DNA from 4 places in the Cribrihabitans neustonicus genome. Region 2 is predicted to be linked to each of the others. Evidence: riboswitches for the same ligand, from Rfam matches in the RefSeq annotation. Region 2 holds a riboswitch; each other region holds the start of a gene.
The links. A riboswitch is a leader RNA that binds a small molecule or an ion and turns the genes downstream of it on or off. The one in region 2 is predicted to bind cobalamin.
Positions count from the first base shown of each region.

Region 1: linked by a shared signal. The riboswitch ahead of ACOHWE_RS14730 (hypothetical protein) and the one ahead of ACOHWE_RS11980 (CbtB domain-containing protein) in region 2 are both predicted to bind cobalamin.
Region 3: linked by a shared signal. The riboswitch ahead of ACOHWE_RS08005 (aromatic ring-hydroxylating oxygenase subunit alpha) and the one ahead of ACOHWE_RS11980 (CbtB domain-containing protein) in region 2 are both predicted to bind cobalamin.
Region 4: linked by a shared signal. The riboswitch ahead of ACOHWE_RS14105 (ABC transporter substrate-binding protein) and the one ahead of ACOHWE_RS11980 (CbtB domain-containing protein) in region 2 are both predicted to bind cobalamin.

Region 1 is NZ_JBMERQ010000007.1:44,275-51,525, reverse strand. Features, by position in the region: gene ACOHWE_RS14740 (DNA polymerase III subunit gamma/tau) at 1-484, opposite strand, end outside; gene ACOHWE_RS14735 (protein-tyrosine phosphatase family protein) at 696-1,292, shown strand; gene ACOHWE_RS14730 (hypothetical protein) at 1,333-1,740, opposite strand; cobalamin riboswitch at 1,847-2,078, opposite strand; gene ACOHWE_RS14725 (TetR/AcrR family transcriptional regulator) at 2,097-2,765, opposite strand; gene ACOHWE_RS14720 (alpha/beta hydrolase family protein) at 2,841-3,719, shown strand; gene ACOHWE_RS14715 (SRPBCC family protein) at 3,797-4,264, opposite strand; gene nudC (NAD(+) diphosphatase) at 4,329-5,300, opposite strand; gene ACOHWE_RS14705 (hypothetical protein) at 5,450-5,605, shown strand; gene ACOHWE_RS14700 (5'-nucleotidase C-terminal domain-containing protein) at 5,668-7,251, shown strand, end outside.
Region 2 is NZ_JBMERQ010000004.1:122,134-129,384, reverse strand. Features, by position in the region: gene ligD (DNA ligase D) at 1-46, opposite strand, end outside; gene ku (non-homologous end joining protein Ku) at 46-876, opposite strand; gene ACOHWE_RS12000 (CHAD domain-containing protein) at 1,282-2,679, shown strand; gene cobF (precorrin-6A synthase (deacetylating)) at 2,684-3,442, opposite strand; gene ACOHWE_RS11990 (hypothetical protein) at 3,534-4,040, opposite strand; gene ACOHWE_RS11985 (CbtA family protein) at 4,108-4,800, opposite strand; gene ACOHWE_RS11980 (CbtB domain-containing protein) at 4,805-4,975, opposite strand; cobalamin riboswitch at 5,012-5,223, opposite strand; gene ACOHWE_RS11975 (DUF1636 family protein) at 5,354-5,689, opposite strand; gene cobA (uroporphyrinogen-III C-methyltransferase) at 5,686-6,444, opposite strand; gene ACOHWE_RS11965 (cobyrinic acid a,c-diamide synthase CobB) at 6,441-7,251, opposite strand, start outside.
Region 3 is NZ_JBMERQ010000002.1:609,410-616,660, reverse strand. Features, by position in the region: gene ACOHWE_RS08020 (sulfotransferase family protein) at 18-836, opposite strand; gene ACOHWE_RS08015 (DUF5928 domain-containing protein) at 976-2,553, shown strand; gene ACOHWE_RS08010 (FAD-binding oxidoreductase) at 2,612-3,697, opposite strand; gene ACOHWE_RS08005 (aromatic ring-hydroxylating oxygenase subunit alpha) at 3,702-4,937, opposite strand; cobalamin riboswitch at 5,046-5,243, opposite strand; gene ACOHWE_RS08000 (dihydrofolate reductase family protein) at 5,516-6,052, shown strand; gene ACOHWE_RS07995 (DUF1523 family protein) at 6,087-6,731, opposite strand; gene ACOHWE_RS07990 (hypothetical protein) at 6,742-7,008, opposite strand; gene ACOHWE_RS07985 (DUF6638 family protein) at 7,009-7,251, opposite strand, start outside.
Region 4 is NZ_JBMERQ010000006.1:114,817-122,067, forward strand. Features, by position in the region: gene ACOHWE_RS14095 (ABC transporter ATP-binding protein) at 1-751, opposite strand, end outside; gene ACOHWE_RS14100 (FecCD family ABC transporter permease) at 748-1,806, opposite strand; gene ACOHWE_RS14105 (ABC transporter substrate-binding protein) at 1,849-2,877, opposite strand; cobalamin riboswitch at 3,006-3,199, opposite strand; gene ACOHWE_RS14110 (EF-hand domain-containing protein) at 3,425-3,673, opposite strand; gene ACOHWE_RS14115 (hypothetical protein) at 3,963-4,634, opposite strand; gene ACOHWE_RS14120 (selenium-binding protein SBP56-related protein) at 4,638-6,038, opposite strand; gene ACOHWE_RS14125 (methyl-accepting chemotaxis protein) at 6,632-7,251, shown strand, end outside.

The DNA of each region.
Region 1 (7,251 bases), on a different contig from region 2:
AGGTGCTGAGCATGTGCACCTCGTCGATGATGTAGATCTTGTAGCGCGCCGAGGCCGCGCGGTACTGCACCGAATCGATGATCTCGCGGATGTCGTTCACGCCCGTGCGCGAGGCCGCGTCCATCTCCATCACGTCGACATGGCGGCCCTCCATGATCGCCACGCAGTGCTCGCACTTGCCGCAAGGTTCGGTGGTGGGGCCGCCCTGGCCGTCCGCGCCGATGCAGTTCATGCCCTTGGCGATGATCCGCGCCGTGGTGGTCTTCCCGGTGCCGCGGATGCCGGTCATGATGAAGGCCTGGGCGATGCGGTCGGCGGCAAAGGCGTTCTTCAGCGTGCGCACCATTGCGTCCTGGCCGACCAGGTCGGCAAAGGTCTCGGGCCGGTACTTGCGGGCCAGGACCTGATAGGGGGATTGGCCGGGGCCGCCGGGGCCGCCGGGGCCGCCGGGGCTGCCGGGGACGGTGCTGGGGGTGTCGCTCATGATGTCTCGTGCCGGATTCGGAAGAGGCGGCGGGGCCGCGTTGCGGGCAACGTAAGGAAGCGCGGCGGCTTCGTCCACCGCGGAAGGGGGCGCCCACGGGCGGCGCGGGCCGGGCCTGCGCCAAAAGGCTTGGGCGGGCAGCGCTTTCGCGGCTAGGCTGATTGCGGCGGCCCCTCGTTTGCGGGGGGGCGGGCAGCAGCGGGGGTGCGTCATGGCCAGGGAGATTCCCGGCAGGTCTGAGCCGGGGCAGCAGGAGACGGAACGCCGGGCAGCGGAACCGCAGCCCGCGGCCGAGGCTGCCGCCGGGCTCGCGATCCACGCGCTGCACGTCGCGCAGGGCACGCTCGCGCTGTGCCCGCTGCCCGGCGCCAGCGGCGACTACCACGGCGACCTGGCCGATATCGGTGCCTGGCAGCCCGGGCTGGTGATCTCGCTCACCACCGAGGCCGAGCACGCCAGCGTCGGCGCCAAGCTGCTTGGCGCCGATATCCAGAGCCTCGCCTGCCGCTGGGTGCATCTGCCGGTGCCCGACTTCCAGGCGCCGCCGCCCGCAATTGCAGTGAAATGGCCTGCCGCCAGCGCCTCTGCGCGCCACGCGCTGCGGGGCGGCGGCCGGGTGCTGGTGCATTGCCGCGGCGGCTGCGGCCGCTCAGGCATGGCGGTCCTGCGGCTGATGGTGGAGTGCGGCGAGCCGCCCGCAAAGGCTCTTGCCCGCCTGCGCGCGGTGCGCCCTTGCGCGGTGGAGACGCAGGACCAGATGGATTGGGCCTGCGCGCCGTATTGGGCCGGAGAGCAGGACCCCGGCTAGAACGGAGCCGGGCCGCGGGCCTTATGCCCAGGCATTCCGCTCAGAATGCCATCATCCGCTCGGCGTCCCGTGCCTCTGCCGTCTTGGGCAGCGCCTCGATCAGCGCGCAGGGGCGGGCGCTGCCGCCCTGCGCCGCGCTGAAGCCGCGGCCATCCTGCCGGAACATCGCATTGGCGTAGCGGCCGAGCTCTGCGGGATCCGCGTCCTCCCCCGCGCCGCAGAACACCCGGATGCTCTCATGGCTGGCTTCGAACCGCGCCAGGCAGCCCTTGGCGCAGCCCTCCAGTTCGCTGCCGCCAGATATGGAAAAGTCCGCCTGCGTCAGCGGCTTGGCCCTTGTCATCGCCTCGGCCAGCTTGGCCGCCATCTGCTCCGCTGCCGGACAGGGCCTGCCCAGGTGCCGGCATGTTGTTGCGGCGTAGAAATGTGTTTTGTCCGTCCAGATCATCAGCGCCCTCCGCGCTTGGCGGGGCGGCTTCCGGAACCGGTTCCAAATGTTCTGCGCCCGTGTGCGGCGCCGCCATCCGGACCCGCCCCGGACACCCCGCCGGTTTCGAGTTTCACGTGTGACGGCAGGTCTCCTGACTTGCGGGTCAAGGCGCCCCCGATCCTTCCCGGCGCGGCTGGGCCGCGGGCCAGTGGTGATCTTCGGGGTTGCTCGCCGCTTACAGTTGCGGGGGCAGTCGCGGCATTGGCCAGGCTGCAAAGCCGGGCCGCACCGTGTTCCCTTTTCATCCCGCGGCAGCAGATTCTGTGCCGAAGGAAACCGTCACCCCAAGCGGTAGCGGTTCGGCGGCGGCCGCGTCAATCCGTTATCTGCACCTGCGAGGGCATCAATGCTGTTTGCGGCAGCGCCAGCTGCGCAGGCAGGGCGCGGATCACGTCTGATGACCGGCGCACCCGCGCGAGCTGCCAGCCGCCCTGCAGCAGGATGTAGAAATTCTCTGCCACCGCGCGCGCATCCGCCTCCGCGATCCCGAGGCGGCGGGCGTGGGCGGCGGTCTCGGCGATCCAGCTCTCGAACAGTTCCGCTGCGTGCTGGTGCAGCTCCGCGTTCTCAGGTCCTGCGAACAGCGTGGCCGAGACCGGGCAGCCCGCCCATTTGCCGGAGGTATCGAACAGCTTGGCCAGTTTGTGGCACACCGTCACCGCGCCCTCGTGGAAGCTGGCAGCTGGTCCGAAGGACTCCGCGATCACCCGCATGATCTGGTCCGAGGCCCAGGTGGCAGCTGCCACCGCCAGGTCGGATTTGCCGTTCGGGAAATGGTGGTAGAGCGAACCCTTGGGCGCCTCCGCTGCGGCCAGCACCTCGGAAAGACCCACGCCGCTGAACCCCTTGTCGCGGAACAGGACTGCGGCGGCGAGAATCAGCCGCTCGCGCGTCGGGCGCTGGGGGGCACCGCCTGCCGGATCCTTGGCAGAATGGACGGGTTCGGGGGCATTTGCGGGGAAGGGTGTCGTTGCGTCACGCATGGTGCAAGCTTGACAGGTCTAGACCGAATGGTCCAGTGGTGGAAATAGACCAGTTGGTCTAGGGAGGGATTTGCCATGCTGGACGGGACATCAGCCAAGAGCGCCGCCATCCGGGAAGAGCCCGTGCGGTTTGCCTCGGGCAATGCGGAACTGGCGGGGCGGCTGTTCCGCCCCGAAGGGTCTGCGCGGGCCGCGGTGGTGCTCAACGGCGCCACCGGCGTGCCGCAGAGTTTCTACCGGCATTTCGCGCGCTGGCTGGCGGCGGAACAGCAGCTGGCCTGCCTCACCTATGACTACCGGGATTTTGCCGGCTCGGCGCAGGGCCACCCGCGCCGGTCCAAGGCGACAATGGCCGAATGGGCGCTGGCGGATCAGCCCGCCGCCCGGGCCGAGATGCGGCGGCACTATGCGGGCGTGCCGCTGTGGGTGATCGGTCATTCTCTGGGGGCGATGCTGATGCCCCTGCAGGAGGACCTCGAGGACGTCGCCCGCATGATCGTGGTTGCGGGCGGCTTGGTGCATCACCACGATCATCCCTGGCCCTACCGCGCGCTGGCGCTGGCCTTCTGGTTCGGGCATGTGCCCGTGGCGGTGCGGCTGGCCGGGTTCCTCCCCGGGCGCGCGGTGGGGTTCGGGGCCGACCTGCCGGCCGGGGTCTACTGGCAGTGGCGGCGCTGGTGCACCACGCCGGGAAGCTACCTGCCGGAAACCGGGGACAGCCTGCCGCGCCCCAGGTGGGAGCGTTCGGGCGTGCCAGTGGACGTGATTGCGCTGAGCGATGATGACGTGATCCCGCCGGTCAGCGCCTGGCGCCTTGGCGAGGTGTTCGGCGGAGTACCGCAGCGCCGCCGGGTGCTGAAGCCCTCCGATTACAAGCTGAGGGCCGTCGGCCACCTTGGCGCCTTTGCCCGCCGCAACGCGGTGCTTTGGCCGGAGCTGGTTGCGCCGCTCTGATTGTCCGGCTTGTCCGGCGGCTGAAGCGGCGCCACCGCACCCGCAAGCCTCCTCTGCGGCGGCTCGGAGGACGCGAATTAAGCGGTGCGTTTCAGACGCTCTTCGGTCAGCGCGGCATAGTCCCTGAGGCGCTGCTTGAACCGGCTTTTCAGCTTGCTCCGCGCGAGTTTCAGCGATTGCAGCATCAGCCGGCCGGGCAGGGTGCTGGCGGACAGTTCCAAATCCACCGCCATCCGGGTGCTGCGCGGCGACAGGGCGGCGAGTGCAACCCGCATGATGCCATCGACACCGCTGCCACTGCCCTGCAGCTCCAGACCGGTCACCGGCGAATAGTCCTTCAGCACCAGGCGGATGTCGCGCGGCTTGCCGCGGAACTCGAAGCGCAGATCCCACGCCAGCCCCTCACCGGGAGCGGCGATGTCGCCGGTGCGGTGAACCTCGAGGCCGCGGCGGACCGCAGCCCGTTCCAGGTGCTCGAAATCGGCGAGTGCCTCGAAGACCCTCGCGATCGGCGCATCAATATCTGCTTTGCTGTGGAATTTCATGGTTGCCCGCCCGAAATCTGACTGAAATCTGCCTGCGTTCTGCCGCTTGGTCCGACTATGCGCGCTAGTCCAGCGTATCCGCAAGCCAGTTCTTGATCAGGAAATGCGCAATTGCACCTTCCCGGGCGGGCTTCATATCCGGGTGGAATCCCGCATGCACCTGCATCATCTCCTGCCGCGAAACCCAGCGCGCATCCTCGATTTCATTGCGGTCGAGGGTGATAGCCTGTCCCAGCGCCTCGCCCGCGCAGCCGAACATCAGCGACATCGGGAAAGGCCAGGGCTGGCTCGACAGGTAGCGCACCGCGCCGACCTCCACGCCGCATTCCTCGTATGTCTCCCGCCGTACCGCGGCCTCCAGGGTCTCGCCCGGCTCGACAAAGCCCGCCAGAAGCGAATAGACGCCTTCGGGCCAGCCGGGCGACCGCCCGACCAACACGTCATCGCCATGGGTGATGAGCATGATCACCACCGGATCGGTGCGCGGGAAATGCGGGGTTTCGCAGACCGGGCAGAGCCGCTGCCAGCCTGCCTGCGCCACCTGGCTGGGCGCGCCGCAAGCGGCGCAGAAGCGGTGGCTGCGGTGCCAGGACAGAAGCGCCTTGGCGGCGGCCGCGATCTCAGCGTCGAGCGCAGGCAGCAGCGCCATCACCTGGCGCAGGTCGGCAAAAACCTGGCCCTGCGGCAGTTCCGGGTGCTGCGGGCCGAAGCTGCCGGGGGTATTCTCCGCGGTCACTTCCGGCTGCCAGCCGCTCAGCGTGCAGGCAAAGCGGGGCGCGCCGCCGGGCGTGCGGCCGAGAAACAGGGCCTCTTCGCGGGCGGCCTCTGCCAAGGGGTGGATGGGAGAGACCCAGGCCAGCGCAGCGCTGCCGCCGCCGGGAGCGGGCGGGCAGATCAGCGGCTGGCCGCGCCACAGCGGCAGCACCGCGGCATCAGGGTGCTGCCAGGCCGCCTTCAGCGCTGCCGCATCGCCGCGCAGATGCGCGTCACGCTGCAAGCCGCCGCCGCCGAAAGTCACCAGTTCCGCGCGTTTCATCGCCGCTCCCGCCAGTTGCTCCGCTCCGCCCGGGCCGCGGCCCGCGGGTCAGAACGGCAACCCTGCCTGCAGCCCGCGGCAAAGGCCAGAAGCCGCGGCCAGCGCGCCGCCGCGTGTCGCCGCAGAGCCACAGGCCGGCACACGTTTTTATGCTGATTTTCGTTGATATGCAGCCGCTGCGGGTCAGTTGCCAGTTTAGCCCGCGGAAAAAAGTTAACGCGGCCGCGACGGCGGGTTTGCAATTGCCGCATTCGCTGATCCAAATGGGAGCGGAAAGCAAGGCGCGGCACAGCGCCGGCAGGTAACGGAGCGCGCAAAGCGCCGGGCAGAAGTGGACAGGACGGACCGTGCTGACTGCAATCGGACGATGGTGAAACAGGCGGACAACACTGGGGCAGGACAGGCCGGTCTGCTGCGGGTGCTGGCGACGACGGATTTGCATTGCCACCTGCTGAGCTGGGACTATTACGCGGACCGGCCCGATCCCGCCATCGGCCTGTCGCGCGTGGCAAGCCTGGTGGCAGAGGCGCGGGCCGAAGCGGCAGCGCGCGGCGGCGCATGTCTCCTTGCTGACAACGGCGATGCGCTGAATGGGGCGCCACTGGGCGATACCGCGCTGGGGCGCGGCCGTGCGCACCCTTTGGCCCGCGCGTTCACGGTTCTGGACTATGACGTGATCGGTCTCGGCAACCACGATTTCGACGCCGGGCTGGAGCCGCTGGCATCCGCGCTTAGAGCAATGCCGTGCCCGGCCGTCTGTTCCAATCTCACTGCGACCGACCCGGCCGAACGGCTGCCCTTCGTGCCGGCCACGGTGCTGGAAAAGGCGCTGCCCGCGCATCCCGGTCTGCCGCCTGTGCGGATCGGTGTGCTCTCGGTGCTGCCGCCGCAAACGCTGGCCTGGGCGGCCGAAGTGCTGAAGGGCCGGCTCACGGCCGAGGGCATCGTCGCAGCCGCGCAGGCCGGGGCAGACCGGCTGAAGCGCGACGGCTGCGATCTGGTGCTGGCGCTGGCCCATACCGGCGCGGGCTGCCCCGGCGGCGAGGATGATTCTGAAAACGCGCTAGGCCCGCTGACGGAAATCGCCGCGATCGACGCCATCGTCGCAGGCCATACCCACCTGACATTGCCGGACCCGGATAGGCCCGGAGATGAGCCCTATGGCAAGCCGGTGGTGATGCCGGGCGCGCATGGCTCGCACCTGGGGCTGATCGACCTGCTCCTGCGGTATGCGGACGGCCGCTGGCAGCTGCAAGGGGCGGAGGCGGAGCTGCGTCCCGTCGCGCGCCAAGGCGCAGGCGGCCAGGCCGAGCCGCTGGCGCCCGAGGCGCCCGGCCTGGTGCAAGCCCTTGCCGCGGACCATACCCGCACCCGGGCGCAGATGGCGCAGCCCGCCGGTGCCAGCGCGGTGGCGATCCATTCCTATTTCACCTTCTTCGCCCCCGACCGCAGCCTGCAGCTGGCCGCCAGCGCCCAGGCGGCGGTGCTGCGCCCGCTCCTGCGCGGCACCGAGGCGGACGGGCTGCCGCTCCTCTCCGCGGCCGCCCCCGGCAAGTTCGGTGGCCGCTCCGGCCCGCACTCCTATACCGACATCGCCGCGGGCGGGCTGTCGATGCGCAACATCGCCGACCTCCAGGTCTTTCCGAACGAGCTGCGGGTGGTGCTGGTCAGCGGCGCGCAGCTGCTTGACTGGCTGGAGATGTCGGCCGGGCTGTTCAACACGCTCACACCCGGCAGCCGCGGCGCGCCGCTGGTGGATTCGGAGCGGGCCGGACACAATTTCGATGTTATTTTCGGCGTGGAGTACAGCGTCGACGTCTCCCAGCCGCCGCGGTTCTCGGCCGGAGGGCAGCGTATCAATCCCCAGGCAAGACGCATCCGCGAACTGCGCTGGAACGGCGCCCCGCTGCATCCCGGGCAGCAGTTCGCGGTGGCGGTGAACAGCTACCGG
Region 2 (7,251 bases):
CGCGCTTGGCATTGTACTCGGACAGGCTGTCAGCCGCGCGGGTCATCACGACGCCTTTTTGCGCGGCTTCTTCCTGCCGCCTGCCTTGGCGTCCTTCAGGCTCTCCTTGAGCGCGCTCATCAGGTCGACGACGTTGCCGCCGGCGTCCGCTTTCCGCTCACTGCCGTCACGCGCCCGCGGCGCCTTTCTGTCCTTGCGCTTGGCTTCCAGAAGGTCCTGCAAAGCTTCGGCGTATTTGTCGGAATAGGCGCCGGCGTCGAATGGCGCGGTCTTGCGGTCGATCAGCGACGTGGCGACCTCCAGCAGTTCGGCATCGGCGGTGTCGTCCTCAATCCCGGTAAACACCTGATCGGCCTCGCGCAATTCGTCCTCGTAATAGAGCGTCTCCATCAGAAGCCCATCGCCGCAGGGCTTGACCGCGGCCAGATGCTCCTTTCCGCGCATCGTGACCTGGCCGAGCCCGACCTTGTTGGATTGGCGAAGCGCGTCGCGGACCACGCGGTAGGCGTCCTTGGCCAGATCATCCGATGCAGAGATGTAGTAGGGCTTGTCGAAATAGATTGGCGGGATTTCGCAGGCATCCACGAATTGCACCAATTCGAAGGTCTTTTTCGTCTCAAGCCTGATCGCGTCGATCTCTTCGGGATCTATCAGCAGGTATTCGTCATCCCCGATCTCATAGCCTTTGACGATGTCCGTCGGGTCCACCGGCCCGACGCCCGGCACGGTCTTCTGATAACGCACCTTCTTGCCAGTAGATTTATGTATCTGCCGGAACGACACGCGGGCACCGCTCTTGGTGGCCGAGTAGATCTCGACGGGGATAGAGACCAGAGACAGCCGGAGCTGGCCTTTCCAAACAGCGCGCGGAGCCATGGGAATTCCTCGGTTCACTACAGGGACCAACGTTTGTCACGGCGCGGCGGTTCCGCCTTTGTGCCACGCATCCCGGCAAACCCATTCTCACGGGAGCCCCCGCGTCTCCGATAGCGTGCGGCTTTGGGACGGAAGCGCTTTCGGCCGCTTCCGGACCCCGGCCAGCGGCCAGCCAGTATCCCGGTATTGCCGCCCTGCTGGCCGGGGCGGCCGGGCGGCCTAGGTTTCTTCTAGACCGCCGCCGCGCCGCCCGCGGCCCTGCCGCTCATTTATCCCGGCCCGGAGCTCATGCCAGAATACCGCCGCTGCCATCTTCTTCCCGGCCGTCTTTGCCGCCCGCGGGACCTGGCCGGAGGCAGTGCCGGACTTACGCTCGGCGCCCCCGCACTGGATGACCCGGCCCCGGTGCAGCTTCTGGACAGTTTTTGCGGCACCCTGCGCGAAAGCGGCCGCTTGCTTTTGCAGAGCGGCGGACGGCTCTGCCTGTTCGGCCCGCGCGGCAGGCTCAGCCAGCCCGGGGCCGGCGGGCTGGTCAGCGGATTGCCCGGCGGCCCGGTGCAGCGCGTGCTCAAAAAGCTCTGCCCGCTGCGCCGCCTGCTCCCCGTGGCCGAAGGCCGGCTCACCCGGTTCTGGTTCCGCCCTGCCCGCAGGGACAAGCCGCGCGGGGAGCTTATGGTCTTTGGGCTCGAAACACCGCTCGGCACTGCCAGCCTCATTTGCAGCAAGCTTTCGGGCGGCAAAACCCTGCGCGCGCTGGAGCGCCATCTCGAAGCGCTGGGCGCAGCGCCTGGAGAACCTGCCGCGCTTTATGCGCTGCTGGCTCCAGAGCAGCCGCACGGCCATGCCAAGCCGATGCTGCGGCTCATGCCGGATCTGCCCGCCCGCCAGGCGGCGGGCCAGATCTTCGCTGCGCACCTGGCAGCCGCGCGGCAGAATGAGCTGGGCATCATCTCCGATCTCGACACCGAGTTCCTGCACGATTACCGCATCGCCCTGCGCCGCAGCCGGGCGCTGCTCTCCGGGATGAAGGGTGTTCTGGGCGCCGGTGCCGCCGTCCGCCTGCGACGCGATCTATCGGCACTGATGAGCAGGACAGGCCGTCTGCGCGACCTCGATGTCTTCCTTCTGGAACAGGACCGCATCCGCGCGCGCCTGCCCGCAGCGCTGCACCCTGCACTCGCGGCTCTCTTTGCCGCGATCAGCGCAGAGCGCGCCGCCTGCCAGCAAACCGTGGCGCGCCACCTCTGCGGCGCGTCCTACCACTGGCACATGGCCGGGCTGACCGCGGAAGCCGCCTGTGCCTCTGCCACCGCCCGGCTTCAGGATCCCGGCGCGGCGCAGCCCATCGGCCCGCTGGCCCGGAAGCTGATCCGGAAACGCCACGCCAAGCTCTGCGGCCAGGCCAGGCAGATCACCGATCGAAGCCCCGATGAAGACATCCACGCGCTGCGCATCGGCTGCAAGAAGCTGCGCTACCAGCTGGAGCTGTTTGCGCCGCTGTTTCCGGAAGAGGCGCTGGCCCAGGCGTTGAAGCCCTTGCGGCGCCTGCAGAACCGTCTCGGCCGCTTCAACGACTGTGCCCAGCAGGAGACCGTGCTTTTGGAATTCGCCGCCCGCGGATTTGCCGCCCCCGGCGGTGATCCCAACCCGGCCGGGGTCAAGGCGGCCCTGGCCGCTGGCGCTTTGGTTGCACTGCTGCACCAGGAGCAGCGGGCCACGCGCGCCCGGCTCGGCAAGCGCCTCAAGGCCTTTGCCAGCCCGGCCGCGCAGGCCCGGTTTCAGGCCCTCTGCAGGAGGGGTTGAGCCGCTAGCCTCCGCTGCGCCGCAGCAGGTAGATATCCATGATCCAGCCATGCTCGGCGCGGGCCCTTGCGCGGGTCTGGACGATCTGCTCCGCGACTTCGGCCAGACGCCCGGCAATGGAGATCTCGTTTGCCATCCCGGCATAGGCGCTCCACCAGATCTCCACGCCCTCGGGCGCAACCGCGCGGAAGGAGCATTCACCGTCCAGCATCACCACCAGCGTATCGGCGCTGTCCGGCCAGCCTTCCTCGCGCAGCCGCCGCCCGGTGGTGATGGTGAAGGGCGCGCCAATCTCGTTCAGCGGCACCGCATGTGCCGCCGTCAGCGCCTGGATCGAGGTGATGCCGGGGATCACCGCAAGCCGCAGATCCGCCCGCGCCCGGAGCCGTTCGGCGATCCGCATGGTGCTGTCATAAAGCGCCGGGTCGCCCCAGACCAGGAACCCCGCTTTGCCGCCGCCGGGCAGGGCTTCGATGAGCGCCCGCCACCAGATATCCGCGATGGCGTCATGCCAGTCATCCACCCGCTGGCGGTAATCGCGGGTTGCCTCATCGCGCCGGGGCAGGGCGAATTCCACGATCCGCGGGCCGCCCCCCGTGATCGCCTGCGCGCAGATCTCCTTGCGCAGCCCGGCGAGGTCATCCTTGCCCGCGCCCTTGGTGGGGATCAGGATCACGTCCTGCGCATTCAGCGCCGCAACCGCTTGCAGCGTCATGTGCTGGGGGTTGCCGGTGCCGATGCCGATCAGGGTGAGGTCAATCATGCCAGGGCCTTCATCTTCGATGCGCGGCTTACCAAAGACGGCGCCGCGCGCTGTTGTCCGCAAGCCTGCCGTCTGCAAGCCTGCGCTTCACTCACAAACCTTCGCCATCTGACTGCACGGTGACGCTGGCCGTGACCGGCTCGCCCTTCACCGTCAGCGGGCTGTGGCTGTTGCTGTTGAGCGAAACCGTCACCTCGGCGCTGCCCGCGGGCAGGGAGGGGATATGCAGCCACTCGCCGTACAGCCGGGCGACCTTCTCGCCGTTCACATAGACATGCGCATGGCCCTCTCCGGCTGCATCCGCGGCAGAGGCATTCTGCGGTGCAAAGCGGAAGTTCTCCGTCGTGGCCTGCAGGTTCCAGCCGGACATCGGGTCCTTCATCACTTCGAGCGCCACCCGGGGCGCATCGCCGCCCGCGGGCAGGTCGGTGGCGGTGCCATGGGCATGGCCGGCGATCTCCGCCTGGCCGCCGCCGTGATGCGCCGGGCCGCCATGGTCGTGGCCGTCGAAGGTGACGCCATTGCCGGCCGCAGTCACGAAGCCCGCGCCGCCGCCAAAGACCAGCCCGATGGCAAAAAGAGCAAGAGAGCGGGACATTTTCTCATCCTCATCAATAGAACGCCCCCGCCGGTCTGCGGCCAGCGGGGGCGGAAAGTGCTGCGGATCAGGCCGCGGCCGCTTCGCGCTTGCCTTCCGCCTGCCAGAAATGGCCGGCGAATGTGCCCAAGAGCACCCAGGCCGCCATGCCGACGCCGAAGGCGCGGGCGGCAAACAGCGCGCCGATCTCGGTCGGCACCGGACCGGAGAAGCTTTCCGGCTCCGGCGCGCCTGCCACATGGGGGGCCAGCAGCAGCACGGCAGCGATCAGATAGGCGGTAAGCCCGCCGCCAAAGGCAATGAGCCACATGGCAACACCGGCCGCGGCGACGGTCAGCGTCCACCAGACCTGGCGCAGTCCCACGTCCGCAGCCGCCACCCCCGGCACCTCGGGCGCCAGCGACAGGCCGGGCGCAAAGTGGAAGGTGATGAAGCCCGCCAGACCCCACAGAAGGCCGCTGCGGGCGGTGACGGCATGGCCCTGGCGCTCGGCCAGCGACATCAGCGCCACCATCACCAGCGCATAGCCGGTGTAAGTCAGCATGGTGAAGATGATGCTGAGCCCGTCGCGCATCAGGTCAGCGCCCGGCAGCTCGGGATGCGCCGAGATGGCCGCGCCCCCGAAATGCACCAGCTCACCGGATTCATAGAGTTCGGCATGCAGCAGCACCGGCTGCACGAAAACGAGCTGCAGCAGGGCGGTAATCAACCCTGCTGCAGCACCAGCGAAAAGGCCGCTGGTCAGAATACGGCTGAACATGGCCTTAGTGGCAGGGGAAGCCGGTGGCGTGGCGCACGTCATGCGCGGCGTCATGCAGGGCGGAGGCCTGCACGTGGCCGGTCAGCGTGATGATGCCCAGGCCCAGAACCACGGCAAACAGGGCCGGGATCAGGCTGGTGCCGGCGGCGGATGCCTTAAGCGTTTTCGTCGTCATGTCTTGTCCTCCTTGCCGTCACACCCGACGGCACAAGTGTTCCGTTGCGCTACGGCCGGTCTCCTGACTCGCGGGTCGCTGCTGCCGTCCACCTTCCCGGCTTGCGCCAGTGGCATTGGACGGCCGCTCGCCGCTCACAGTCGCGGGGGCGGTTGAGGCTGCGGCGCCGCGATTTGGTCCGCCGTTCCTCATTCCCGTTTCAGTCCTGGCGCTTGGCACCACTGGACACCGTATCAGTTTGTTTTGCCCGCCGCGCACCGCTCTGGTCAAGGCTGAAACCGTCCTGTTGCGCATGCTTCGCGGCAGGGCCCCGGAAAATGGAGATTCTCCGGCCAAAATTCCGGGCCGGAATCTTTCCCGCCCGCGGCAGACGGCGGCTCAGCATCCGTGCGCCGGGATGCGGGCCAGCGCCTTGAACCGCAGGGCTCCCAGCGGGCGGGCATCGGCGAAATCGCCATCGAGGCTCCCGGCATACAACCTCAGGAAGGTCATCAGGTCCGGCAGGTCGGCGGCGCTGATTCCTCCGAACAGATAGGCGGTCTTGCCGCTTTGCCGCACCGCCAGCGTCTGCGGGCGGCGGCAGCCGGACATGCAATCGGCCTCAGCCAGATCCGCCGCCAGCCCTGCCTCCTGCAAGGCAGCCGCCAGCTGCGGCAGCAGCTCCGGAGCGGCATCGCGGCAGGTGCGGCAGAGGGTGATGGCGGGGCGGCTCATGCGTTCGGTGATGCGTGGTCTGGTGCGGCGGGCAGCTCGCTGTCCGCCAAGGGCCCGTAGAGGATCAGCACCGGCGCGCTGGTCTCCATCTTGCGCAGGACCTGCGGCAGCTCGCCCACCGTGTGGCAATAGAGCGACTGCGCAGGCGTCGAGACCCCCAGCGCCACCAGCGCATGGGTTTCCGGCGGCAGCCCCGCCTGCATCAGCTTTTCCGCCAGCGCCGCAAAGGTGCGCTTGCCCATGTAGACCACGGTGGTCGCCTCGGGATCCGCGAGGGCTGCGAGGTTCAGGTTCTCCGGCAGCCCGCCGGTCACGTCATGGCCGGTGATGAACTGCAGCCGCCGCGCCGTCATCCGCCGGGTGAGCGGGATGTTCGCTGCTGCCGCCGCCGCCGAGGCCGCGGTGACGCCGGGCACGATCTCAAAACCGATGCCGGCTGCGCGCAGCGCGGTGATTTCCTCTTCCAGCCGCCCGAAGACACCCGAGTCTCCGGACTTCAGCCGCACCACATGCGCGCCGGAAGAGGCGTATTCCACCAAGAGCTGGCTTACGTGGTCCTGCTTGGGCGAGGGGCGGCCTGCGCGCTTGCCGACGCCGACCAGATCGGCGTCAGCGCGGGCGTGGGACAGGATCGGCCCCGACGACAGGTCGTCGAACAGCACCGCATCCGCCGCCTCTAGCCGCTTCACCGCCTTGATGGTCAGCAGTTCAGGGTCGCCGGGGCCGGAGGAGACGAAACTCACGAAACCGCTCATGCGCGCTCTCCGGTGATCAGGTGGAAGAAAGTGCCGGTGACATGCCCCTTGACCGATCCGGTCTCGGGCACCGGGTTTCCGTCGGCGTCCATCACCCGGGCCAAGGGCGCGTCGGGCTCGTCCAGGATGGTGGAATAGTGGAATTCATGCCCGCGCAGGGCGCAGCCCGCGGCAAAGCCCGGCATCCCCGCCTCCAGAACGGCGCGGCGGTAGCCAAGGTGGAACTTGCGCTTTTCGTAAGACGTCACCAGTCCCAGCAGCCCGGCCATCCGGTGCCGGTTGCCCTGCTTGTCGATCAGCGCCTCGCCAAGCGCCATGTAGCCGCCGCATTCGCCATGCACCGGCCGTGTCTCAGCGTGCTTGCGCAGGCCCGCGCGGAAGGTGTCTGCCGCGGCCAGCGCTGGCCCATGCAGCTCAGGATAGCCGCCGGGCAGCCAGACCAGATCGGCGTCCGGGGCCGGGGCCTCGTCCGCCAGCGGTGAGAACGGCAGGATCTCCGCCCCGGCCGCGCGCCAGCCTTCCAGCAGGTGCGGATAGGTGAAGGAAAACGCCGCATCGCGCGCCAGCGCAATCCGCTGCGCGGGCGGTTCGGGGAGCGTGGCTGGGCCGGGCGCCGCGCCCGCCAGGGCGGCCGACTTGATGGCCTCCAGGTCCACATGCTCCCGCAGGAACGCCGCATAACCCGCGATGGCCGCTTCCAGATCGGGATGCTCCACCGCCTGAATGAGGCCCAGATGCCGCTCCGGCAGGGTGAGGTCGCCGCGGCGGGGGAGGGAGCCCAGCACCCTGATGCCCGCCTTCTCCATG
Region 3 (7,251 bases), on a different contig from region 2:
CCCCTGCCCCTTTTTCGCTATTCCCCCAGCTTGGCGTGGACCTCGTCGAGGTCGATCTCGCCCACCGGCATCTTGTTGGCGGGATTTTCGAAGTCGTATTTGAACAGCGCGAAGTCGCGCTTGTAGATTTCGTAGACCAGGTGCATCGAGAGGTCGTCGAAATAGTCCTCCACCGGATGCGCGCGCTTGGGGCCGTGGCCCTCGCTTTCGTTGAAGCGGGGGATCGAGGCGAGGTCGACGGCGTGCGGTGTTTCGATCGCGTCCAGCACGCCTTGCATGCCGGCGGCAAATTCCTCGGTCCAGAAGATCTTGTCGTAGCGGCCGCCGTTCTGGATGAAGGTCGACACATGGCCCGAGACCGCGGACCAGTGGATGTCGGGCTCCATCGGGCGGCGCCAGCGGATGGTGTCGCGGGCAAACAGCAGGAAGCGGCGGAAGCTTGCGATCTGGTCGAAGTCCTGCTTGCCGTCCTCGCCCCCGGCTTCGACACCGTATTGGTAGGCGAGCTGCGGCACCAGGTTGCCGCGGTAGCGCCTGCCGTTGCGCTGGATGCCGCAGATCTTGTCGAAGAAGGAGGAGAGGATGCGGGTGTAGGGGTTGCGCACGCAGGTGAAGGCGTAGGTGCTGCCCTCCTCTGCCGCGCGGGTGATCGGGCCCTGGCTGGCCTCCTGCGCCCATTTGTGCAGCCCTTCGGTGGAATCGTGGATGTCGCCGCCGAAGAAGCGGCCGTGGTCGGAGTAATAGAGGATCTGGCCGATAGTCGAGCAGGCGCATTTCGGCACCACGCGGTAGAGCACGCTTCCGCTTTCGGTCATCCAAGTGCCGGGAAATCCCATCCGCTGCCCCTCCGCCTTTGTCCTGCCTGCCGCAGTAGTTGACATCTTTCCCATGCCGGAAACAATCCGGTTTATTCGCCCGGCCCCCGCCCCTATCAAGGGTGGAAACCAGGCAGGCCGAGGCGGATGTCCCGAAAAAATGGCTAAGATTGCGTATATCCTTCTGTGCCACAAGGATCCGGCCGCAATCGAGCAGCAGGCGAGGCAGCTGACGAGGGCGGGCGACCTTGTGGCGATCCATTTCGACGGCCGCGCGCCCCGGGCTGACTACCGGACGCTGCGCGCAGCACTGGAGGGCAACCAGCGCGTCACCTTCGCGCCGCGGCGCATCCGCTGCGGCTGGGGCGAGTGGTCGCTGGTCGAGGCAACGCTGCTGACGCTGGAGGCCGCTGCCGAGGCTTTCCCCGGCGCGAGCCACTTTTACCTGCTGTCGGGCGACTGCATGGCGATCAAGACCGCCGAATACGCCCACCGGCTGCTGGATGCGCGCGACTGCGACTTCATCGAGAGCGTTGATTTCTTCGAAAGCGGCTGGATCAAGACCGGCATGCGGGAGGACCGGCTGATCTACCGCCATGTCTTTAACGAGCGCAGGAACAAGCGCCTGTTTTACGCCAGCCACGCGCTGCAGAAGCGGCTGGGCGTGAAGCGGCGCATTCCCGAAGGCCTGCAGATGCAGATCGGCAGCCAATGGTGGTGCCTCCGGCGGCGCACGGTGGAGCGGATCTTCGATTTCCTGAAACAGCGCCCGGACATCACCCGTTTCTTCCGCAGCACCTGGATCCCGGACGAAACCTTCTTCCAGACGCTTGTGCGCCACCTGGTGGCGGAAGAAGAGATCGAGAGCCGTACGCTGACTTTCCTGATGTTCAGCGACTACGGGATGCCGGTCACCTTCTACAATGATCACTACAACCTGCTGCTCAGCCAGGATTTCCTCTTTGCGCGCAAAATCAGCCCCGACGCGCAGGATCTGAAGGCGCGGCTGGGGGCGCTTTACGCGGCGGAGGGAGTGGAGTTCCCGGTCTCGAACGAGGGGCGGGCGCTGTATGACTTCCTGGTGCAGCTCGGCCGCCGCGGGCGCCGGTTTGCGCCGCGGTTCTGGGAGGCGGAAAGCACGCTTGGCCATGACCGCGAGCTTCTCCTGGTGATCTGCAAGAAGTGGCATGTAGCCAAACGCCTGCTGGCGCTGTTGCGAGATGCGGCGGAGACACCCGCCGTGGAGTACCTTTTCGACGAGGAGGACACGCCGCTGCCCAGCCTGGGCGGTATCGAAGGGGCGCTGGAAAAGCGTACCCGGCACCGGCGGGCGCTGCTGCGGATGCTGTTCGACTACTTCGGAGAGCGGCGCCTTATCCTATGCCTCGACCCGTCCGGCATGGAGCTTATGCGGGATTTCACTTCGGACCGGGCCAAGGTGCGGCTCCTGCATATTGAGTGCCGTTTTTCGGATGAGTACCTGAAGGGCCATGCCCGCCGGGTCGGGCTGGCCGGCGCGCAGACCCCGGCGGCAGCGCTGGAGCGCCTCTTGCCCGCGATCCGCAACGATATCCTGCATGAGGCGGCGCAGATCGAGGAGGCGGGGTTTGCCAGTCTCTACCGCTTGAGCGAAGGCGGCAGTCCGGAGGAGAATGCGAGCCAGCTCGCCGCTTTCCTGGGCCTGCCCCAGGAGCGGGCGGCGGCCATCGTTCAGGCGCCCGGACTGTTTGAGGACTGAACAGGACCGCACGAGGATAACCCAGGACCCGGAGGCCCTGGGTGCTTTCAGGCGCGGCTCAGATCTCCACCTCGACCTGGCCGATCGGGTTGGAGCAGCAGGCGAGGATGTAACCGGCGTCGATGTCCTCTTCCGAGATGCCGCCGTTGTGCACCATGTGCACGTCGCCCGCGGTCTTCTTCACCTTGCAGGTGCCGCAAATGCCGAAGGTGCAGCCCGAGGGGATGTTGAGACCGGAAGCCTTGGCCACTGCCAGCACCGTATCGGTTTCGGCGCAAGCGGCAGTGACCCCGGAGGCGGCGAAGCGGATTACGGCCGGGGCCGTGTCGGCGGGCACCACATCGTCGATCTCGGGCGCGTCGGCTTCGGTCTCCACCGGGGCGCCAAAGCTTTCCTGGTGGTAGTTCTCCATGTCGAAGCCGAGGCCGTTCAGCATGTCGCGCACCGCCTGCATGAAGGCATCCGGGCCGCAGCAGTAGACCTCGCGCTCCAGGTAGTCCTGGGCCATCAGGCCGAGCATGATCTGGTTGAGCTGGCCGCGGTAGCCGGTCCAGACCTGGTAGGGGTCGTCCTCCTCCACCACGAAATGAAGCTTGATGCCCGGCACCCGCGCCGCCATGCCTTCAAGCTGGCGGCGGGCGATGATCTCGCTCGGGCGCTTGGCGCAGTTTATGAAGCAGACGTCGGGCGACTGGCCGCGGTCGAACAGGTACTGGGTCATCGACAGGCTGGGCGTGATGCCGGAGCCTGCGGAGATGAACAGGAACTTGCCGTTCGGCCGCTTCGGCAGGGTGAAGAGACCCGCGGGTCCGGAGGCCTTGAGCCGCATCCCCGGACGCAGGTGGTCGAGCATCCAGCGGGTGCCGATACTGTCCGCCTGCGCCTTCACCGTGACCGAGATCGACAAGGGCCGCGAGGGCGAGGAGCTGATCGTGTAGGTGCGCCAGACGGTGCCTTCGGGCACCGGCAGCTCCAGCGTGAGGAACTGGCCGGGCTGGTACTTGAACCAGCAGCCCGAGGGCGCGCGGAAGCTGAAGGTGGCGGTGTTGGGCGCCTCCGGCACGACGGTGACGCATTCCAGCATCTCGTCGTCCTTCCACGCCAGCGTTTCGTCCAGCGTCTCGAAATTCGCAAGCAGTCCCATGCGCTTACTCCGCCGCGATCAGGTTGCGCCCGGTCAGCGCGCGCATGAGCTGCGCACCGTACCAGTTGGTGAACTGGATGACGCCGCTTTCCTGGCTCGGCGAGTACGGGCCGGGCTCGTAGGCGGGCGAGTTGATGCCGCGCTGGTTGTCCTCGACCACGATGCGGTCCTCGTCGTTGGTGGCGGTCCAGACCTCGGTCAGGCGCTTGAGGTCATAGTCCTGCCCCTCCACCGCGTCCTTGTGGACCAGCCACTTGGTAGCGACTTCGGTCTCGGTCGGGCTGATCGGGGTCACGCGGAACACGATGGAGTGATCCGGCAGGAAGTGGTTCCAGGTGGTCGGGTAGTGGAACTTCAGCAGCGTGCCCGCATCCGCGAAGGGCACCCGGCCGAGCGGCTTGGCGACCGCGGCCTTGCCGTCCATCGTGTAGCTCTCGGCGCCTTCGTTCAGCGGCATCCGCGCCAGGCGGTACTGGCCGCGGGCGTCGATCTGGAACTGCGCCGGGCAGCCCGCGCCCTCGATCCGGTCGAAATGCTTCTGCAGGTGCGGCGGGGTCTCGCCGCCTTCGACGCCGGTGACGGAAGGATCCTCGGGGAAGGTGCGGCAGAGCGCAGGGTGGTTGCCGCCGCAGTGGTAGCACTCGCGGTTGTTCTCCCAGACCAGCTTCCAGTTGCCGTTCTCGACGATGGTGCTTTCATGCGCGATCTTCGCGTTCGTGAGGTCATGCGGCGTCAGGTAGGGGCGCGCAAGTTCCGCGAAGGTGTCGAAATCGGGGGCCTGATCGGCGAGGCAGATGTAGATCAGCCCGGCAAGGTCGCGGCAGTGGACCGGTTTCAGCCCGTGTTTGGAGGCGTCGAAATCCGGACCCATGTCGCGCGCCCAGAGGAGCTTGCCGTCAAGCTCGTAGGTCCACTGGTGGTAGGGGCAGACCAGCTTGGGCGAACTGCCCTTCTTCGCCTTGCAGACCACCGAGCCGCGGTGGCGGCAGGCGTTGTGGAAGGCACGCACCTCTCCATCGCTGCCGCGCACGATGATGACGTTGTAGCTGCCGACCTGGTGGGTGACGTAATTCCCGGGCTTCGGGATTTCGCAGGCGGGGATGGCAAACAGCCACTCACGGTAGAAGATCTGGCGCAGGTCCAGATCGAAAACGCCCGGATCAGTATAAAACGCCTGTTCGAGGGAATAATTCTGCTGCCGCGCCATCAGCTTGGCCAGGATTTCGCTGTCCTGAAGCATCTGCATCTCTCCTGAAGCCGCATCCCCGCGGCCCTGTTGGCTGGGTGCGGGCATGAGCCGGGAGAGGCCGCTGGCACGCGCCCGCAACCGCCCTGCCGCTGCCCGCGGTTGACGTTTCCTGGCAAGGCTGGTTTCCGGACTTGCCCGGGGCCGCCTGCGGCGGGCATGGCACCTTCCCGAAGCGCGCGCCTCAGTGGTGATCTGCCATGCCTTGCCCGGGTTCACCGTTGCGGGGGCAGTGCCGGAATTTCACCAGCTTCCCAATTCTCCGCCCCGAAGGACGGCACCTTGCTGCGGCGGAAATTGCCCTCTTTCCACGGTCTTGACGGCGACAAATCCGACCGGCCGAAACCGGAAAAAGACATAGGGGTTCTGCGTCCCGGAGCCGGTTCAGGCGGCGGGATATCAAACCGGCACTCTGCCCTCTGTTTGCGGCAAGGCCCTGAGGACCCGCCGCTTTCCAGCGCGGCGCCCTCCGAATCGCTGCCCAGGCTAAAGGCCAGCTGCACGCCTGCACACAGACACGCTTTCCGGGTATACTTGGCGGCACGAGGCGGCAGGGGTTGAGGGAGTTTCAGATGACGACTGGCCATGTTTTCATTGCAACCAGCCTGGACGGATACGTGGCCCGGCAGGACCATTCGCTCGATTGGCTGACCCGGCAGCCAGGCACGAGCGACGAGGAAAGCGGCTTTGCCGCCTTCATGGACAGCGTCGACGGCCTTGTCATGGGGACGGGGTCTTTCCGCAACGTGCTCGGGTTCGGACAGTGGCCCTATTCAAAGCCCGTGATCGTCCTGAGCAGCAGCCTGACCAGCGGGGACGTTCCCGGGCACCTGCAGGACAAGGTCCGGCTGAGCCGCGCGTCTCCCGCCGGCCTCATGCAAGAGCTGCAGCAGGAAGGCTGGAGACGCGCCTACATTGATGGCGGCAGACTGGTGCAATCGTTCCTGCGCCAAGAGCTGATCGCCGATCTCACCATCACCACGGTACCGGTGCTGATTGGCAGCGGCATTCCGTTGTTCGGGCCTCTCGACAGCGACATCGGGCTGGAGCTGATGGCTTCGCGCCGGCTTGGCACCGGAATGGTCCAGAACACCTACCGGATCGTGTGACTGCGCGGCCGCCCCGTGGGACGGCCGCCCGTGGTCACTTCGACTTCCAGCTGTCCAGCCAGCGCCTGAACCGGCCGCCGCGTTCGGAGATCGCATCGCCCGCGGCGTAGAAGCTGTCCTCCACCTGCTCCACCATCGGGTCGATCCGGGCGCGGCGGAAGCGGCGCCAGCGCACGTAAATGGCCCAGAACAGCGCTGCCAGCAGTACCAGGATGATAATCGTGGGCCAGTTGGTGGGCTTGTCGTCAGGCCCGGCCACCGTCTTGATCGAGACCGCGTTGGGAAAGGCCGACAGGAACTCGTTGCGCCAGCCGTAATGCATCACCGCCACCCACTCGGGGTTGGCCTTGGTGGAGATCGCATCATTGGCATCGGTATAAAGGTTCGCGGTGTCGAACTTGAAATAGGGCGGCCAGTTCCAACCGGTGTCTTCGTTACGGTAGACGATGGCGCGGCCGTTGGGGCGCACCGCCTGGATGAACTGCACATCGCGGTTCTGCAGCTCGGCCGACTGATCGTCCGGTGTCGACCAGAAGATCCGGGTCCAGTCGTTAAGCTCCTGACGTTCCTCGTAAGTGTTGACGATGCGCACCACGTCATATTGCGGCAGCGTGTAATGCAGGAAGGCGCCGATCACCAGCCAGACCAGGATCAGGACGCCCCATTTGATGTATCGCATCGGCAGCACCTCACATGAAGTTAATGACGTAGACCAGGAGCGCGATCGCCCCCAGCGGAATGATGTAGACCAGCAGGATCAGACGGCGCCGGAACGAGCGGTCGTATTGTTTCAGCCCCCGCTGGATGAAGGCCGCGCGGTCGCCGGTCAAGCCCTTGTGTTTCCAGTGGCGCTTGAGCTTGGCGCGCCGCACCTCGCGCGAGTAGAGCGAGACGGCAGCATAGACCACCGTGAGCCCGACCGCGAGGAGCAGCACCAGCCGCAGGAAGCCGAACATTCAGCGCCCCCGCCCGCGTCTTACCGCGCCCCAGGGGCCGACCCGCTCCACCAGCCGCTCGGACCGGACGCTCTGGCCGCGCGGGCCCCAGGGCAGCGCCGGGGTCTTGCCCTCCATGTCTGGCTCGTGGCCAAAAAGCGCAGCCCGGGCGCCCGCCTTGTCGACGGCGTATTCACGGGCGAGGAACTCTGCCGCGTAAGTCTTCTTGGCCTCGGGCCAAGTGCTGTAGAGACGGTAGAAAGC
Region 4 (7,251 bases), on a different contig from region 2:
GAAAGCGCATGATCCGGCGGCCATCCGAAGGGTCGGTCAGATGGGTGACGCCAACCCCGAATGTCTCGCGCAGGCGCCGTGCGTCGAGCACCTCTTCCGGCGTTCCCAGTGCCACCAGCCGCCCGCGGTCCATCACGCCAAGCTTGTGGCACTCCATCGCCTGGTTCAGATCATGGATCGCAATCACGGTGGTGACGGTGAGCCGCGCCACCAGTGACAGGATCGACAGCTGGTGATGCACGTCGAGATGGTTGGTGGGCTCATCCAGCAGCAGCAGACCGGGCTGCTGCGCCAGGGCGCGGGCGATATGCACCCGCTGCCGCTCGCCGCCCGACAGGGTGGCCCAGGGCCGATCCGCCAGGTGCGCCATCTCCACATCCGCCAGGGCGCGCGCGGTTATGGCCTCGTCCTCAGGGCCCCAGGGGCGGGTGAGCGACAGCCACGGCGTGCGGCCCAGCTCCACCGCGTCGCGCACGGTGATGCGCTCGGCGGTCTCCGCCTGCTGCTCCACCAGCGCGACGCGGCGGGCAATCTCGCGGCGCGGCAGGGCGGTGAGCGGGGCGCCGTCCAGCAGAACCCGGCCCGCCGCGGGTTTCAACAACCCCGCCAAGAGCCGCAGCAAGGTGGACTTGCCCGAACCATTCGGCCCGACCAGGCCCAGCACTGTCCCCGGCTCGACCGTCAGGCTCACGTCCCCGACGATTCGTGCGCGCCGCGCGGACCAGCCGAGGGATTGTGCTTCCAGCCTCATCGCTGCCGCGGCCCCCGGACCAGGATCAGCGCAAAGGCAGGCGCGCCCGCCAAGGCGGTCACTACCCCGATTGGCAGCACCTGGCCCGGGATCAGGGTCCGCGACAGGATGTCGGCCGCGACCAGGAACACAGCTCCGGACAGCGCCGCCGCCGGTATCAGACGGGCATGGCGCACCCCCACCAGCAGCCGCGCTGCATGCGGGATCACCAGGCCGACAAAGCCGATGGAGCCCGCTATGCTCACCATCACCGCGGTCAGCAAGGCGGCGACGGCGATCAGCAGCGCCTGCACCCGGCGCACCGCAATGCCAAGCGCAGCGGCGGAACCGGCGCCGAAGGTGAAGGCATCCAGCGCCCGCGCATGGGCCGCGATCAGCAATGTGCCCGCCAGCGCCACCGGCAGCGCCAGGAGCGTGTCTTCCCAGCGCGCGCCGCCCAGGTTGCCCAGGAGCCAGAACAGGATGCCGCGGGCCTGATCGGCATTGGCCGATTTGGTGATAATGAGGCTGGTGAGCGCATGGAAGAGCTGCGAGCCCGCCACGCCCGCCAGCACGATTTGCGCCGCGCCGCCCCGGGCCGCGCTGGCCTGAGCTCCGGCCGCGCGCGCCAGCAGTGCCACCAGCGCAAAGGCGGTAAGCGCTCCGGCGAGGGCCCCGGCCGAGAGCGACACCGCACCGGCACCGACTCCTGCAATCGTAACCGCTACCGCCCCGGTGGAGGCGCCGGCCGAAATCCCCATGATATAGGGATCGGCCAGCGCATTGCGCAGAAGCGCCTGCAGCACCACACCCGACACCGCAAGGCTGGCACCGCAGCAGGCCGCCAGCACCGCGCGGCTCAGCCGGTAGTTCCAGACGATGCCCGCGTCGATCGGGTCGAGCACGTAGCCCGCCCCGAACATCCGGTTGGCCAGCACCTGCAGCACCGTCGCGGGCGGGATCGGTGTCTCGCCAATGCTCGCGCCCATTAGCACCGCCGCCGCCAGCAGCACTGCTGCCAGCACCCAGCGCGGCGCACGGGCACGGACGGCCCATGCCAGGGCGCCGGCGCTCATCCGGTCACTCCGCTTGCCCGCTCAGCGGTTCAGCCTGCGGGCTCACTTGGCAAGACCGAAGCCGTCCAGCGCCCCGGCCAGGGATTCCAGGCCCTCAACGCTGCGCAGGGTGGCGTCCATCGCATGGGCGTCCATCACCACGATCCGGTTACGCTTCACCGCCTCCATCTCGCGCGCCACCGGATCGCTGCGCAGGAACGCCAGCTTGGCCTCGATGTCATCGGCCGGGAAGCGGCGGCGGCTCATCTCGGCCAGCACGATGACGGTGGGATTGGCGCGGGCGATGGTCTCCCAGCCCACGAGCGGCCATTCCTCGTCCGACTGCACCACGTTGCGGATGCCGAGAGTTTCCATCATGTAGCCGGGCGCGCCCTTGCGGCCCGCAACATAGGGGTCGGCCGCCATCTCCGCGCTGGAGAACCAGAACACCGCCGAGACGTCCTCAGATACAAGCCCCTGCGCCAGCTGTGCCGCCGCCGCTTCGCGCCGCTTCAGGGCTTCGACCAGCTCGTCGCCCCGCGCCTGCACGCCGAAGATCGCAGCCAGTTCGCGCACACCCTGGTGGATCACTTCGGTGGTGAAGGCCTTGATCCGGGTGCCATCGGAGCCTTGGGTATTGTCCTTGCCCACACAGTCCGAAGGCAGGATGTAGGTCTGGATGCCCAGTTCGTGGAACTGCTCGCGGGTGGCGACGACGCCCTCGGGGCCGACGTGCCATTCGTACTGCGCGGCGACCAGCTCCGGGCGCTTTTGCACCACAGCCTCGAAGCTCGGGTCATTGTCCGAGAGCCGCTCGACGCCTGCATCCATCTCCGCATAGGCCTCGGGCAAAGCGGTGAACCACACTGAGGTGCCCTTGACCTGCTTCGCCAGCCCCAGGGCATAGAGCATTTCGGTCGCGGCCTGGCCCACTGTGACGCTGCTGGCGGGTGCCGCCTCGAAGGTGAGGGTCCGGCCGCAGTTGTCCAGGGTCAGCGGGTAGGGTGCCGCACCGGTGTCTGCTGCGGCGGCAGAAACGGCAAGGCCAAGGAGTGCGGCTGCGGCCGCTAAGTTGTGGGTGAGGGCATTCATATGGTGCTCCGATCTGAAAATTGAGGGATCGGGTGCGCCGGCTGGAAAATGCAGCCCGGCGCTGGAGTCCGGCCTGGGCCGGTTTTGGCTGTGGTCATGCGCGTTCCTCCCCCGGACACCCCGTCCGGATTGCGTGTGTTTGGCCGGCAGGTCTCCTGACTGGCGCGTCACAGCCTCGCCCGGCCTTCCCGGGCAGAGGCCCAGTGGCGGATGGGGCGAGGCTCGGCGCCTACAGTTGCGGGGGCAGTTCCGGTTCGCAGGCGCGGGCCTGCGGCGGATTCCCTATTATTCCCTTGCGGGAACCGGCACGAAGGCCGTAGCCGCGCGCGCAGAACGGGTCAAGAAAATTGTTGCCGGAAATGAAGCGGGAGCGGAGCGGCGCAGGACCCGCTGCCGGAAAACAGAATGCCCGGCACCGCGGGGAGAGCGGTGCCGGGTCCGCCCGCAGCAGGGGAACTGCAAGGCGCTGCGGCGCAAGCGCCGCAATCCGGGACTGGAAAGCGGCGAGGCGGCCCCGCGGGTGGGGGAGCCGCCCTGCCTGCGGCGATCAGCCGGCCTCTGCGAGCAGGCCCGCTTTTGCCGCCGCGTTCACTTCCGCCTGATCGGCTTCGCCATCGGCATCGGCGTCGATGGTGGCAAAGGTCTCGGCGGTCAGCTCGGGATAGGCGGCCTGCAGCTCTTCCAGCGAATAGGTGCCGTTGCCGTCGGCGTCCGCCTCCAGCATGGCATCCTTGGCCGCAAGAGGGGCGGCGGCGAGGGTGGCAACTGCAGCGGCGGTCAGTGCGAAGGGTTTCATGTAAGACACTCCATTCTTTCCATTGTTTCGACTGCTGCGGTCCGCGGGTATTCCGCGTTCCGTGGGGCATAGCTAGGCAGCCGCCGCGGGTGCCGCCAGGGTCAAGGCATTGTTGAGGGATTTCGGGCGTTTAACTGCCGGATCGTCCGGCTTGCGGCGGCGGTTGGCCGCCCTGCCAGCAGGCTGGTCCTTTTCCCGCTGAGAGAGGCTGCGCGTTCACGCGGGTTTGTGCCGCCCGGCCTCCCGCCTGGCTATCGGCGGGAACCTTCCAGCCGTGGAGAGGGCGGCCCTATCCCGCCGGTCCCAGCGCCGCCCAGAAAGTCAGCAGTCCTGCCGCCAGCAGCGAGCCGGCCCAAAGCAGCTCAAGATCGAACCAGCCGCGGTTCAGGAACCGCAGGCCCAGCCAGCGGTGCACCGCAAAGGCCATTGCGCCGCCCGAAAGCACCATCGCCGCCGTGTGCAGCACTGCCACCGCCGCCGCCAGCACTGTATTGGTCATCAGGAAGCTCGCGGCCGCATGGCCGCCCTCCAGTTCGTCCGCGGCGCAGAGCCCGAGATACACCGGCACCAGCATCAGCGCCGCGCCATGGGCCAGCGCCACCAGGAAGGACCACAGCGCCTGGCGCGCGGGCGGAATCCGCGACAGGAACCGCGGGTGGCGGCGGGTGGCCAGCAGATAAAGCCCCATGCCGGTGACCAGCAGAGCCGCGCCGAGCCGCAGCTCACGCTCGTACTGCACCAGAAGGGTTAGCATCGAAAACGGCATCAGGATCGCCAGCATGGCCAGGAAATGCCCAGTGCCAAGCGCCCCTAGCGCGGGCCAGAGTGCCTGGCGGCGCTGCTCGAACAGCGCCGCCGAAACCGCAAGCGGCCAGCCCATGCCCGGGTTCACCCCGTGGTACAGCCCCGAGGCAAAAACCGCGAACCACAACAGGCCCGCTGTATCCCAGGCCGTCTCCATTCCTTAGACCGAAGGGTAGCAGAAACTGTCGGTAGAGCAGTCTCCACCCTCAAGCCGGATCTGATGGGCGCGGTAGCCCTCGGGGAAGTCGACCCAGAAGCGCTCGTCCAGCGTGAGACCGCCATCGGCGCCGGCATTGGCCATCACCATCGCGGCGCCGCGCTCGCCCGGGTAGAACTGGTCGTCCCAGGTCGAGTAGAGCGAATTGGTCCAGTAGACGCGTTTGCCATCGCGGCTGATCTCCACCATCTGCGGGCCATAGCCGAAGGGCTTGCCGTTGGGATGCGCGGTCTGCTTGACGATCCCGCCGAGCTCCACCTTGCCCGCCAGCTTGGGGTTCATCGGGTCGGAGACATCGTACTGGTGCATTTCGCCGGTGCCCCAGCACGCCACGTAGAGGAACCGGTCGTCCATGCTGAGGTCGATGTCGGTGACCAGCGGCGGCACCGCGCTGAAGCCTTTCAAAAGCTCCGGAAGGTCGTCCGGATCGGCCGGCTGCGGGTCGATGGTGATGGTCTTCTTGGCCTCGAAGGTGCCGTCGTCGTTGCGCCACCAGGTGAAGATCGCGCCCTGCAGGTTGGTGGTGTCCACCACCACGCCGCAGAAGCCGTGCTGCTTGGCCGGATCATGCGCCGGGCGGATCTCCAGCGCCATCTGGTGGTTCTCGCCGAGGTCGATGGTCTGGATGTTCTTGCGCTCGCGCAGGTTCCAGAAGTGCAGGCTGTGGCCGTACTTGTTGCTCAGGAGGTCTTCCGGGACGATGCCGTTCTCAAACTGCGGCGGCAGTCCCCATTCCGAGCTCACCATGTAGTCGCGCGGCAGGTTCCACCAGAAGTCATACTGCTTGTCCTGCACGCCGCGGTCCATCTCGTAGCGGCCGAGGATGTCGAAGGTTTCGCAATCCATGATGAAGATGCCCGGCGGGCCGTCGGTGCCATCCTCGCCGCCGCCGCCCAGAGTGGAGACATAGATGCCCTCCGGGCCGCAGTGGATGGTATGCGGGCGTGAGTAGCCGGTCTTGGCAAAAACCTCCTCGGGCTCGATGATCTTGTGAATCTTGGCCTCCAGCGGCTCTTTCACGTCGATCACATAGATGCGGCTGGAGCGGATGCCGGGGATGATCAGGTAGCGCCGTTCCAGAAATGCGTGGCCGGTCAGCGGCGACAGGGCCGAGGAGCAGGCGTTCCAGCCAAAGTGGTGAAACTCATCCCCCTTGTTCGGCATGAACAGACTGTGCAGGATCTTGCCGTAATTCTCCGAGTTCGGATCGGCACCGATCACCGCGAGCCCGTCGGGCTGAGAGCCGTCGGGGCTCAGCAGCAGGGTAAAGGCCAGGGTTTCGGCCGGGGCTTCCATCGCCAGTTTGGGGTTGGCGTGGAAGGTCGGATCTGGTCGCAAATTCATCGCAGTCTCCCTTTTTATAGTCCTGCCTGCGTCTCTGCCTGGTCTGCCGTATTTCCTTGTTTATGGGGCCTGCGGGCGCGGATGCGTCGGCGGAGGCCGAAGTGCCTGGAGCGAGAGTATTACCGGTGACAATTTATGCAAGAACATGATTTTGAGTACGCACCCGTAACATGTTTTCCGTCGCGTTGCCGATACGCTTTGGCCGTGGCCGCATTGACCTCGCAGGCCGGCCTGAGTCCCGGGCTTGACCCAGAGTAGCAAGAAATACTGCTACTTTTCACATTGTTTTGCGGGGTTCTGGCGCGGGAGCCGTTTCGTGGCCGCTGGAAGCAGCATCCGCGCGTGCCCGCCATTCCGACTATCCCGCGTGCGGTTTGCAGCAAGCTCTTGTCAGACCGCTGCTTTCCCAGCGGCACCCGCACGAGAACCTGCCGCGGCCGACCCGCTTTCCGCCATCGCGGAAGGGCCGGAGCCGGCCTCTTTCATTTGCGGGACTTTCACGGATCAACCTTTTTGCAGGGATTTGCTGTTTAGCCTCATCCAAATGCCCAGGCCCGCCGGTGGCCTGCCGCTTGGAGAGGAGTACGACGCCGATGTCCCGCAGATTGAGCTTGCCGCTAAAACTGAAACTGCCGCTGATCATGGTGGCGCTGACGGCAGCCTTTCTGGTCACAGTCGCCCTGCTGGTGTACTCGATGGCGGAACGCGCGATCCGCGAAAACGCCTACGCCGCCCAGATGATCGAGGCCAAGTCCGGCGCCCAGGCACTCTCTTACTCGCTGGCTGCGGCGCGCTCTGATGTCTCCAGTCTTGCGGCTCAGCCCGCGGTGTTCCGCGCGATCAGCAATTTTGACCGGGTGATCGGCATGGTCGAGGAAGACGACCCCATCGCCTATCTCCAGCGCACCTACGTCGCGGAGAACCCGCATCCCGCAGAATTGCGCGAGGAGCTTGCGGACGCGGGCGACGGCTCCTACTACAGCCAGTCGCACGCCACCTACCATCCCACTTTCTTGCAAAGCCTTCGGCTCAACGGCTACAAGGATCTCTACCTGTTGAACACCAAGGGTCAGGTGGTCTATTCGGTCCGCAAACAGGGGGACTTCTTCGCCACCTTCGCTGAAGGGGAGGGCGCGGAGACTGGTCTGGGCCAGGTGTTCGCAGCCGCGCTTGAAGCCGAGGCGGGAAGTGTTGTGGCGGCAGATTTCGCTGC